DNA from 2 places in the Kitasatospora sp. NPDC096140 genome. Region 2 is predicted to be linked to the other one. Evidence: riboswitches for the same ligand, from Rfam matches in the RefSeq annotation. Region 2 holds a riboswitch; the other holds the start of a gene.
What was found. Region 2 has a riboswitch for cyclic di-AMP ahead of ABT048_RS18895 (NlpC/P60 family protein). Riboswitches for the same ligand answer to the same signal wherever they lie in the genome.
Positions count from the first base shown of each region.

Region 1: another riboswitch for cyclic di-AMP. It lies ahead of ABT048_RS33695 (M23 family metallopeptidase); the one in region 2 lies ahead of ABT048_RS18895 (NlpC/P60 family protein).

Region 1 covers NZ_JBEOUW010000045.1:23,531-28,622, reverse strand. Annotated here, with positions in the region: gene ABT048_RS33710 (TetR/AcrR family transcriptional regulator) at 1-190, opposite strand, end outside; gene ABT048_RS33705 (alpha/beta fold hydrolase) at 338-1,165, opposite strand; gene ABT048_RS33700 (YiaA/YiaB family inner membrane protein) at 1,296-1,586, opposite strand; cyclic di-AMP (ydaO/yuaA leader) riboswitch at 1,784-1,942, shown strand; gene ABT048_RS33695 (M23 family metallopeptidase) at 1,955-2,788, shown strand; gene ABT048_RS33690 (hypothetical protein) at 2,888-3,763, opposite strand; gene ABT048_RS33685 (GNAT family N-acetyltransferase) at 3,806-4,417, shown strand; gene ABT048_RS33680 (sensor domain-containing protein) at 4,532-5,092, shown strand, end outside.
Region 2 covers NZ_JBEOUW010000016.1:116,603-121,694, reverse strand. Annotated here, with positions in the region: gene ABT048_RS18905 (NYN domain-containing protein) at 1-428, shown strand, start outside; gene ABT048_RS18900 (C40 family peptidase) at 629-1,666, shown strand; cyclic di-AMP (ydaO/yuaA leader) riboswitch at 2,003-2,156, shown strand; gene ABT048_RS18895 (NlpC/P60 family protein) at 2,167-3,288, shown strand; gene ABT048_RS18890 (C40 family peptidase) at 3,511-4,557, shown strand; gene ABT048_RS18885 (hypothetical protein) at 4,737-5,092, shown strand, end outside.

The DNA.
Region 1 (5,092 bases), on a different contig from region 2:
CGGTGACCCGGACGGCGATCAGCCGCCGCAGTTCGGCGAGGCCACCGCTGACGTGCTTGTACAGCGAAGGGGTGGCGACGCCGGCCCGGGCGGCGACCGCGGCGAGGGTGAGGGCTTCGGTGCCCTGTTCGTCCAGGAGGGCGATGGCGTGGTCGACGACCTGGTCGGGGGTCAGTCCTATGCGGGGCATGGTTTCGGGCTTCTCTCGTGCGGGAGTCGGCGGCGGTCGGGCGGTGGTCCCGCCGTGGTCGGCCCGGTGGCCGGCCGGTGGTGGGCCGGTGGCGGGCCGGGTGGGCCGGGTGGGCCGGGTGGGCCGGGTGGACCGGCGGTCGGGCGGTCAGGCGAGTTCGGCGAGGAAGGGCAGCAGGGCGTCCGCGGTGGCCTGCGGGTCGTCGGCCATCGGGTAGTGCCCGGACCCTTCGATCATCGCCTTCCGCGCGCCCAGTGCCGCGACCTGCCGGTCGGCGACGAGCTCCGGCCTCGGGAAGTCGGGGTCCTTGCTGCCCATGACCACCAGCGCCGGGCACCGCACGGCGGCCGTCCAGCCGACCGGCGAGGAGTTCCCGGTGACGTACCCGCGGGTGGCGGTCTTGCGGCCCGGGGTGCGCAGCGCGGCGACCAGCCCGTTCACGTAGGCGTCGAAGTCGGCGGGCTTGGCGCCGGGGAAGGCCATCCGGCGCAGGTAGAAGCCCCAGAAGGCGGGCCAGTGGACGAGCGCCGCGCCCATCAGGCCGAGCACGCCGCGCATCAGGGCGCCGGGCCGCGGGTTCTCGACGAAGGCGTCGATCAGGACGATCCCGGCGACCCGCTCCGGCGCGTCCCCGGCGACCTTGACGACCGTCGCGCCGGTGTAGGAGTTCCCGGCGAGGACGGCGCGCTCGATGCCGAGGTGGTCGAGCAGGGCGAGGACGTCGTCGGCGATGGCGGCGGGGCCGTAGTCGTCCCAGGCGATGGACGACTCGCCGAAGCCGCGCAGGTCCATGGTGACGACCCGGTGGCCGGCGGCGACGAGCAGCGGGCGGAGGTGCCGGTACGCGGCGCGGCTGTCGAGCATGCCGGGCAGCAGGACGACGGGGGTGCCGTCGCCCTGCCGGGTGTCGTCGAAGGCGATCCGCCCGCCGGGGAGGGTCAGGTACTGGGTGTCCGGGGTGATGGTGGCGTTCATGGTGGGCCTCCTCGGTCCTCCGCTGCGGGCATCGGCGGTGCTGCCGATAGCCATAAAGCTAAGGCTAATAGCCTTAGCCGTCAAGTGCTCGACCGCGGCGGAGGGGGGAGGGGGTGTCGGGCGGCCCGCCTCAGACCCCCTCGACCTTGAACGGGTCGTGCTCGCTGAGCAGCTTCTCCAGCCGGGCCTGGTCGACCCGGCTGACGATCTCGTTCGTCTCCTGCCGGTCCCGGACCACCTTCGCCAGGGTGAACGCGGAGCTGACGGTGTAGAGGAGGCCGATCCCGAGGAACGCCCGGGTCCACCCGCCGACCGGCAGGTAGGCGATCCCGACGGCGAGGGCCGTGCCCGACAGGGCGAAGGAGAGGATGGCCTGGATGTAGTAGGCGGCCGTCGTGCGGTTCTGCATCGGTGCGCTCATGGCGTCAGGATGCGGCCGCCCGACCGGGCCGCACATGAGTAGGAGTACTCAGATGGGGTGCTCGTGTCGAAGGGGCGTTCGTTGACGTCCTATCACTCGCTCCACGGCCGTCCCGGACGGATGGCTTGGAATCAGAGCGTCCTAGGATTAACGTTTGATAACGCAGCGCGGTTGTCAACGCCGTACCCAGACGGCACCGTGCGCCGTCGCCTAATCCCGCCGGCCGGCCTCCGGGCAGGTCAGGGAGCCGGGGAACCACGTTCCTTGGGGTGAATCGGCGGGGCCCCGGCCCGGCCGTAGGAGACCTTCCTGCTCCGAACCCGTCAGCTAACCCGGTAGGCGCGAAGGAAGGAAAGGAGCGCGCCTCCGTGGCGTCGACGCACACTCCGGCACACCCGGCCGGCCCCGCAGCCGGTACCCAGCTCCTCGACCACCCCGGTGCGGACGGCCCCGAGGCCCTCGGCCCGGAGGCCGAGACCAACCGGCACCGGATGCCGCGCCAGGTCCGCGGCACCTCCCCGCTGCTCGGCGTCACCGCCGTCGCCGCCACCCTGGGCGCCACCGGCTTCGCCTCGGCCACCCCGGCCGCCGCACCCGCCGTCGAGGCCCCGGACGAGACGCCGGTCGCCCTCTCCGCCGACCCCGGCCTCGCGCTCGCCGCCCGCATCCAGCAGCAGGCCGACAGCCAGCGCACCGCCGCCGAGGAGACCGCCCGCGTGCAGGCCGCGCAGGAGGCCGAGGCCAAGGCCGCCGCCAAGGAGGCCGAGGCCAAGCGCGCCGCCGAGGAGGCGGAGGCCAAGCGGGCCGCCGCCCTCACCCTCCCGGTGAAGGACTACCGGCTCTCCGCCCACTACGGCCAGAGCGCCCGCTACTGGGCCAACCTGCACACCGGCCTGGACTTCGCCGCCGACACCGGCACCCCGGTCTACGCGCTCGGCCAGGGCACCATCACCTCGGCCGGCTGGTCCGGCTCCTACGGCTACCGGATCGTCGAGACCCTGCCCGACGGCACCGAGATCTGGTACTGCCACCTCTCCTCGATCATCGCGGGCTCCGGCAAGGTCACCTCCGGCCAGCAGATCGGCAAGGTCGGCGCGACCGGCAACGTCACCGGCCCGCACCTGCACCTGGAGGTCCGCCCCGGCGGCGGCGCCCCGGTCGACCCGGAGCCCTGGCTCCAGCAGCACGGCCTCAACCCGTAACGGACACCCGGAGGCCCGTAGCGGCCTCCCGGAAGCCCGCAACAGTCACCCGGAAGCCCCCGGCCGCACGCGGCCGGGGGCTTCCGGGTGCCACGGCGGCTACTCCTCGGCGGGCAGCTGCGCCAGGTAGGCGTCGATCTCCTCCTGGCCCGGCTCCGGCGCCAGCTCCGGGAACTCCGCCACCAGCAGCCGCGGCAGCCCGGGCACCGTCCACTCCCCGAACAGGTCGAGCGCCGCGTCGACCGCCGCGTCCTCGAAGTGCCCGAAGTCCCCGGCCAGTTCGTCCGGCATCGGGCGCCCGAGCGCGGTCAGCTCGGCCAGGTTGCGGTAGCTGCGCCGCATCAGGCCCTGCTCCAGCAGCCGCCGGGCGCCGTCCGTGGCCATGCCGACCGACAGCACCCGTCCCGGTCCCCAGCCCTGCTCGTCCGGCTCGTCCAGCCAGCCGGTGGGCACCAGCGCCTCGTACGCGGCCAGCCGCTCCTCCTCCGCCAGCCCGGCGAAGCCGGTCAGCCAGTCCCGCACCGCCGCCCCGTCCGCGACGTCCACCCCGTGCGCGTGCAGCAGCAGCGCGTACAGCCGGGGCCAGGTCACCAGGTCGGCGCGGCGCAGCAGCCCGGCCGCGACCTCGCCCTGCCACTCGGCCTCGGCGTGCAGCCGCTCCTGGCGCTTGGCGTTGAGCCGCCGGGCCGCCCGCTGGTGGTCGATCAGCAGCCGGACCGCCTCGCCGTACGCGAGCGGGTCCTCCTCGGGCGCGGGTTGGACGTACAGGTGGAGGCGCTCGTACAGCAGGTGCTCCACCGCGTCGGAGGTCAGTTCGGGCCAGCCGTCGTGCATCCTGCTCTCGCCCAGCTCCAGCAGCGCCAGCACCGCGTGCAGCGGCCCCTCGGCCACCGGCGTGCGGCCCTGCTCGGCCGCCCAGGCGAGCAGGTCGGCGGCCCTGGTGCGCGGGGCGAGCCGCAGGTCTTCGTCGTTCATAGTCCGAACGGTAGCCGCCGGGGGCGGGTAGGGTCGGCAGCCATGGTCCCCGTACGACTCACCGGCCCCCGGCTGGCCATCCGCGAGTACCACCACACCGACGGCGACGTGGACGCCCTGCACGCGCTGTTCGGCGACCCGGAGGTCACCCGGCACCTGCCGTTCGAGCCGCACGACCGCGAGACCTGCGCCGACCAGATCGAGCTCTACCTGGAGGAGGCGATGGCCGAGCAGCGGGACACCTACCGGCTCGCCGTCACCAGGCTCGCCGACGCCGAGGACCCGCGGGACGCGACCCCGATCGGCCAGGCCTCGCTCACCCTCGGGGAACACGGCGCCGCCGACCTCGGCTGCGTCCTCGGCCGCGAGTTCCAGGGGAGCGGCCACGGGCGCGAGGTCACCGCCCTGCTCTGCGACCTCGGCTTCGGCGTCCTGGGCCTGCACCGGTTGACGGCCCGGGCCGAGGCGGCCAACGCGGCCGCCGCCACGGTGCTCACCGGGCTCGGGTTCCGGCCGGAGGAGCGGGCGCGGCAGGACCGGCTCCCGGACGGCGAGCGGTCCGGCCCGGACCACTACGTGCTGCTCGCCGACGCGTGGCCGGGCCCGGCCGACCGCCGTCCGGCCGAGCGGCGGCCCGAAGGGGAGGGGGGTTAACCCCACCTCCGATCCGCCAGGCCTCCGGATGCCCCGGGCCCCGGCCGTTCGACCAGACTGGACGACGTCAGGGAACGCGAACGACCGTCACAACGAAGGGCCGGGGGCCGGGAGATGAGCAGCAGCCGAAGCACACTGGACCACGAGTTCGACGTCCTGGGCGGGTACGACGCCGACCCGCGTCCCGACCGGGCCCACCGGACGGAACAGCCGCCGGCCTTCCTGGCGGCGCCGTTCTCCGCGCACTACTACCGCGAGATCGGGTACGTGCTCACCGGCCTGCCGGTGGCGATCGCCGGGTTCGCCGTCGCGATCACCCTGTTCTGCCTCGGTCTCGGCACCTTCGTCACCGCCCTCGGCCTGCCCGTCCTGGCCGCCCTGACCGTCGCCGGCCGGGGCTTCGGCCGGCTGGAGCGGGCCCGGGTGCGCGGCATGCTGGCCCTGGACGTCCCCGGCCCGAAGCCGGCGCGGCGGGTCCGCCCGGGCAGCTGGGGGGCGGTCACCGCGCGGCTGGCGGACCCGGCGGGCTGGAAGGCCGCGCTGCACCAGGTGGTGATGTTCCCCTGGGCGATCTTCAGCTTCACCATGACGCTGGTGTTCCTGCTGGTCGGCTGGGCGATGGCGCTCTACCCCGTCTACCACTGGGTCTTCCCGACCTTCACCGACTGGCGCGGG
Region 2 (5,092 bases):
GGCTGGCCGAGGACGACCCGGCGCTGCTGGACCAGCTGCTGGCGATCCCGCAGGTGCACCTGGTGGTGGACGGCTACAACGTGACCAAGACCGGTTATCCGACGCTGCCGCTGGAGCAGCAGCGGATCCGGCTGCTGGGCGGGCTGGCGATGCTGGCCCAGCGCACCCAGGCGGAGGTCACCTGTGTGTTCGACGGCCAGGACCTGGACGTTCCGGTGATCATGGCGCCGCCGCGCGGGGTCCGGGTGCGGTTCAGCCGGACCGGGGAGACCGCGGACGAGCTGATCCGCCGTCTGGTGCGGGCCGAGCCGCAGGGCCGTCCGGTGGTCGTGGTTTCCGCCGACCGGGAGGTTGCGGAGGGCGTGCGGAAGGCGGGCGCGCGCCCGGTGGCGTCGGTGCTGCTGCTGAACCGGCTGGCGCGGCCCTGAGCGTCGGCCCGCTAGGATGACACCTGGTCAGCGCCGCGTCCACGACCGTGTGCGGGTGCGGTGAAGCCGGTGTGGTGAACGGGGTTCACGCCTTCGGGGGAGTGGCAAAGCGGATAGATCCGCACTAGGGTCTGGCGTCAAACCTATTTTCCGGTTCCTCATCCGATCGGGTGAGTCCGTTGGAAGAAGGAGCCGGTCCCTTGGCCTCCCACCGCCGTCCCAAGCAGCCGAGCCGCGCGCGGATCTCCGTGCTCACCGCTGCCGCTGCGACCGCGGTCGCCCTCTCCGCCCAGGTGGCCGCGCACGCCGCGCCGCAGCCGAACAAAACGGACGTCAAGGCGCAGATCGACCAGCTCCAGGAGGAGCAGGAGCAGGCGGCCGAGAAGTACAACGGCGCCAAGGAGCGGGCCGACCAGCTGCGCAAGCAGGCCGACCAGCTGCAGGACCAGGTGGCCCGCGGCCAGGAGCAGATGACCCAGCTGCAGGGCGGCCTGGCCGAGGTGGCCGGCGACCAGTACCGCAGCGGCGGCATCGACCCGTCCGTCCAGCTGATGCTCTCCTCCGACCCGTCGGGCTACCTGGAGAAGGCCTCGACGGTCCAGCAGGCCAGCGCCACCCAGGCCGAGGCGCTCAAGTCGCTGCTGGACGAGCAGCGCCGGCTGGACCAGGAGAAGACCGAGGCGGCCGCCGTGCTGGCCTCGCTGGACAGCACCACCAAGGACCTGAACCAGGCCAAGGCGGACGTCAACACCAAGCTGCAGGCCGCCCAGGACCTGCTGAACTCGCTCAGCGCCGCCGAGCGCACCGCGCTGAAGGCCCAGCAGGCGCAGGACGACCGGGCCTCGCGCGGCAGCGACCGGGTCGACCTGAGCAACCTGCCGCCGGCCAGCGGGTACGCCGCGGTGGCCGTCGCCAAGGCGATGAGCAAGCAGGGCTCGCCGTACGTGTGGGGCGCCACCGGTCCGAGCACCTTCGACTGCTCCGGCCTGATGCTCTGGGCGTACGGCCAGGCCGGCGTCTCGCTGCCGCGCACCTCGCAGGAGCAGGGCCACTACGGCACCGCGGTGCCCGGACTGGCCGCGGCCCAGCCCGGCGACCTGGTCATCTACGGCGGCGACATGCACCACGTCGGGATGTACATCGGCAACGGCATGGTGGTCCACGCGCCGCACACCGGTGACGTGGTGAAGGTGATGAAGGCCGACGCGATGCCGATCAACACCATCCGCCGGGTCTGACGGCCCGACACCCTCCGGGGGCCCTTCCGGGCCCCTGTGATCCGCGCCACCTCCGACGGGGTGGCGTTCGGGTTTTCGACCGTTTCGCGAGCGGCGGGTGAGACCTGATCAGCCTTGCGTACGGTCGTGATCACCATCGGTCATTTTCACAAAAGAACTTGGGTAATCTTCCGTCTTTTTTCTGACAAGGATTTGAACCGATCACGGTTCAGTTACTAGGGTCGTGCCTCGAACCACCGCACTGTCGATCACCCAGCCAGGGTGGCGGCGGTGGTTACCGCCGAGTTCGCGAGGCAGCGGGGCAGGTCGAAGCGACTGCCCGACAGGGGAGCCCAGTGGTCGGGGGCGCTGCGGAGCGGAGCCGGGGAACCACGTTCCTCCGGGGTGAATCGGCGCCAGGTCGGCCGCTGGAACGGCCGTGAGGCGTCGTAGGGCATGCTTCCGGCCCGAACCCGTCAGCTCACCCGGTAGGCGGACGTAGGAAGAAGGAGCCCGCCTTCGTGGCGTCCCATCGTCGTCCCAAGCCAGCAAGTCGCGCCCGGGTCTCGATCCTGACCGGTGTCGCCGCCGCTGCCGTCGCCCTCTCCGCGCAGTCCGGCGCCCACGCCGACCCGCAGCCGACCAAGGACCAGGTCAAGGAGCAGGTCGACCAGCTCAACGAGCAGGCCGAGGTGGCGACCGAGCAGTACAACGCCGCCCAGGAGAAGCAGCAGACCCTGGAGAAGCAGGTCTCCGGCCTGCAGGACCAGGTGGCCCGTCAGCAGGCCCAGGTGACCGAGCTGCAGGGCGGACTCGCCGAGATCGCCGGGGAGCAGTACCGCAACGGCGGCATATCCCCGACCGTCCAGCTGATGTTCTCGTCCAGCCCGGACAACTTCCTCAACCAGGCCGGTGCGCTGAACCAGGCCGGTGACACCCAGAAGAACCAGCTGAAGCAGCTCCAGGAGCAGCAGCGCAAGCTCGACCAGGACCGCACCGAGGCCCAGGGCAAGCTCGCCGAGCTGGAGTCGACCACCCAGCAGCTGAAGGCCTCCAAGGACGAGGTCCAGGCCAAGCTGAAGGCCGCCCAGGACCTGCTCAACACCCTGACCGAGCAGGAGCGCCAGGCGCTGCGCGCGGCCGAGGAGAAGGCCGCCGCCGACGCCAAGGCCCAGGCCGACGCCGCCGCGAAGGCGCAGCAGAACGCCGACCGCGCCTCGCGCGACAACAGCCGCACCGACCTCTCCACGCCGTCGTCCACGCCGGCCGGCAAGCTCCCGGCCCCGGGCAGCTCGCGCGGTGCCGCCGCGCTCTCCGCCGCCGCCTCCAAGGTCGGCAGCCCGTACGTGTGGGGCGCCACCGGCCCGAGCTCCTTCGACTGCTCCGGCCTGATGGTCTGGGCGTTCAACCAGGTCGGCGTGTCGCTGCCGCGCACCTCGCAGGAGCAGGCCCACGCCGGCACCCGGATCGGCACCGACCTGTCCCAGGCCCAGCCCGGCGACCTGCTGATCTTCTACGGGGACGCCCACCACGTCGGCATCTACGCCGGCAACGGCCAGGTGCTGCACGCCCCCAAGCCGGGTGCGTCGGTCCGCTACGAGGCCGTCACCAACATGCCGCTGAGCGGCATCGTGCGGGTCTGACCCCGTTCGGCTCCTCGCAGGCCCGGTCTTCCACCACGGAAGGCCGGGCCTGCGGCGTTGGCGGCTGCTCGGGCTGATGTCCGATTGAGGGTCAAATATTCGGGTCCGTAGGGGTTTGGACTCGCTTGCCCGGACTCGCTAACGTCTGCCACCGGACTCCCGCTCGACGGCCGCCCGCCACGGGCGGCCGCGGGGCCGCGCCGCAGGATTGGAGCCGCTGCCGTGCTTGTGCACCGCCGTTCCCAACTGCTCGCCCGTGCACTGGTGCTGACGGCGGCCGCCACCACCGCGCTGGGCGTGGCGACCGGCGGCGGCGCCCACGCCGCCCCCGGCAGCCCGGACCCGGCCGACCGCAAGGACGTCCAGGCGCAGGTCGAGCAGCTCTACGACGAGGCCGAGCAGGCGTCCGAGCAGTACAACGCCGCACAGGAGGCCCAGCGCCGGCTCCAGGGAGAGACCACGATCCTGCAGGGCGAGATCGCCGTCGCCCAGGACCAGCTCAACGAGCTGCGCGGCGACCTGGCGACCGTCGCCGGGGCCGAGTACCGCGGCGGCGGGATGACCCAGACCGCCCAGCTGATGCTGTCCCCCGACCCGGAGGGCTACCTCGCCCGCGCCCGCACCATGGGGCAGGCGTCGCAGCGGCAGCAGGAGACGCTGCACGAGCTGGTCACCCGCCAGCGGCGGCTCGACCAGCGGCGGACGGAGGCCACCGGAAAGCTCGCCGAGCTCGACCAGGCCCGCCGCTCGCTCGCCGACGGCAAGCAGCAGATCCAGCAGCGGCTGGCCAGGGCGCAGAAGCTGCTCAACGGCCTCGACGCCGCCGAGCGGGCCAGGATGACCGCCCAGGACGCCCGGGACGCCGAGCAGCGCGCCACCCGCGGCACCGACCGGCTGGACCTCGGCACCGCCCCGCCCGCCTCCGAGCGCGGGGCGGCCGCGCTGGCCGCCGCGGTGCGCATGATCGGCTCGCCGTACGTCTACGGAGCCACCGGGCCCCGCGCGTTCGACTGCTCCGGTCTGATGTACTACAGCTGGCGGCAGGCCGGAGTGACCCTGCCGCGCACCTCGCAGGCCCAGGCGTACGCCGGCCGGCGGATCGACCTTTCCGAGGCGCGACCGGGAGACCTGGTGATCTTCTACCGGGACATGCACCACGTCGGCATGTACGCCGGCGGCGGTGTGATCGTGCACGCCCCCTACCCGGGCGCCAAGGTCCGCTACGAGAGCGTCAACGCCATGCCGGTCTCGGGGGTGGTCCGGCTCTGAGCGCGTCCCCTTCGCACCCCGCCGGACCCGATCCGGCGCACGTACCCCGCCGCGCGCTGTCCCGGCGGGGTGCGCTGCTGCTCGCGGTCGGCGGGCTGGCCCAGCTGTCGCTGCCGCCACTCGCCCCGGCGGCGGCACCGGTCGGGGCGGTCGCCGACCGGCGCGCCGCGGTGGCGGCGGTGCTGGCGGAGCGGGCGCGCACGCTGGAGGCCCGGTCGGGGCTGCCGGTGGCCGAGGCGGCGTACCGCAACCTGGTGCTCGCCGCGGGCGGCGGGCCCGACCGGCTGACCGCCGCGGCCGACCTGGCGGTGCGGATCGCCGGGTACGACGACCACCCCGTGGTGTACCCGCGCCGGATCGAACTGGCCGCGGCCGCGGACGGCTGGCGGGTCGAACGCGAGGAGAGCGCCGACGGGCCGCCGGCGCTCTGGGACTTCGGCGCCGTCCGGCCGGCGCCGGGCACGCACAGCCTGGTGCTCGCTTCGGCCGACGGCCCCGACCCGGCCGGGCTGGTCGTGGTGGGCGACCGCGCGGT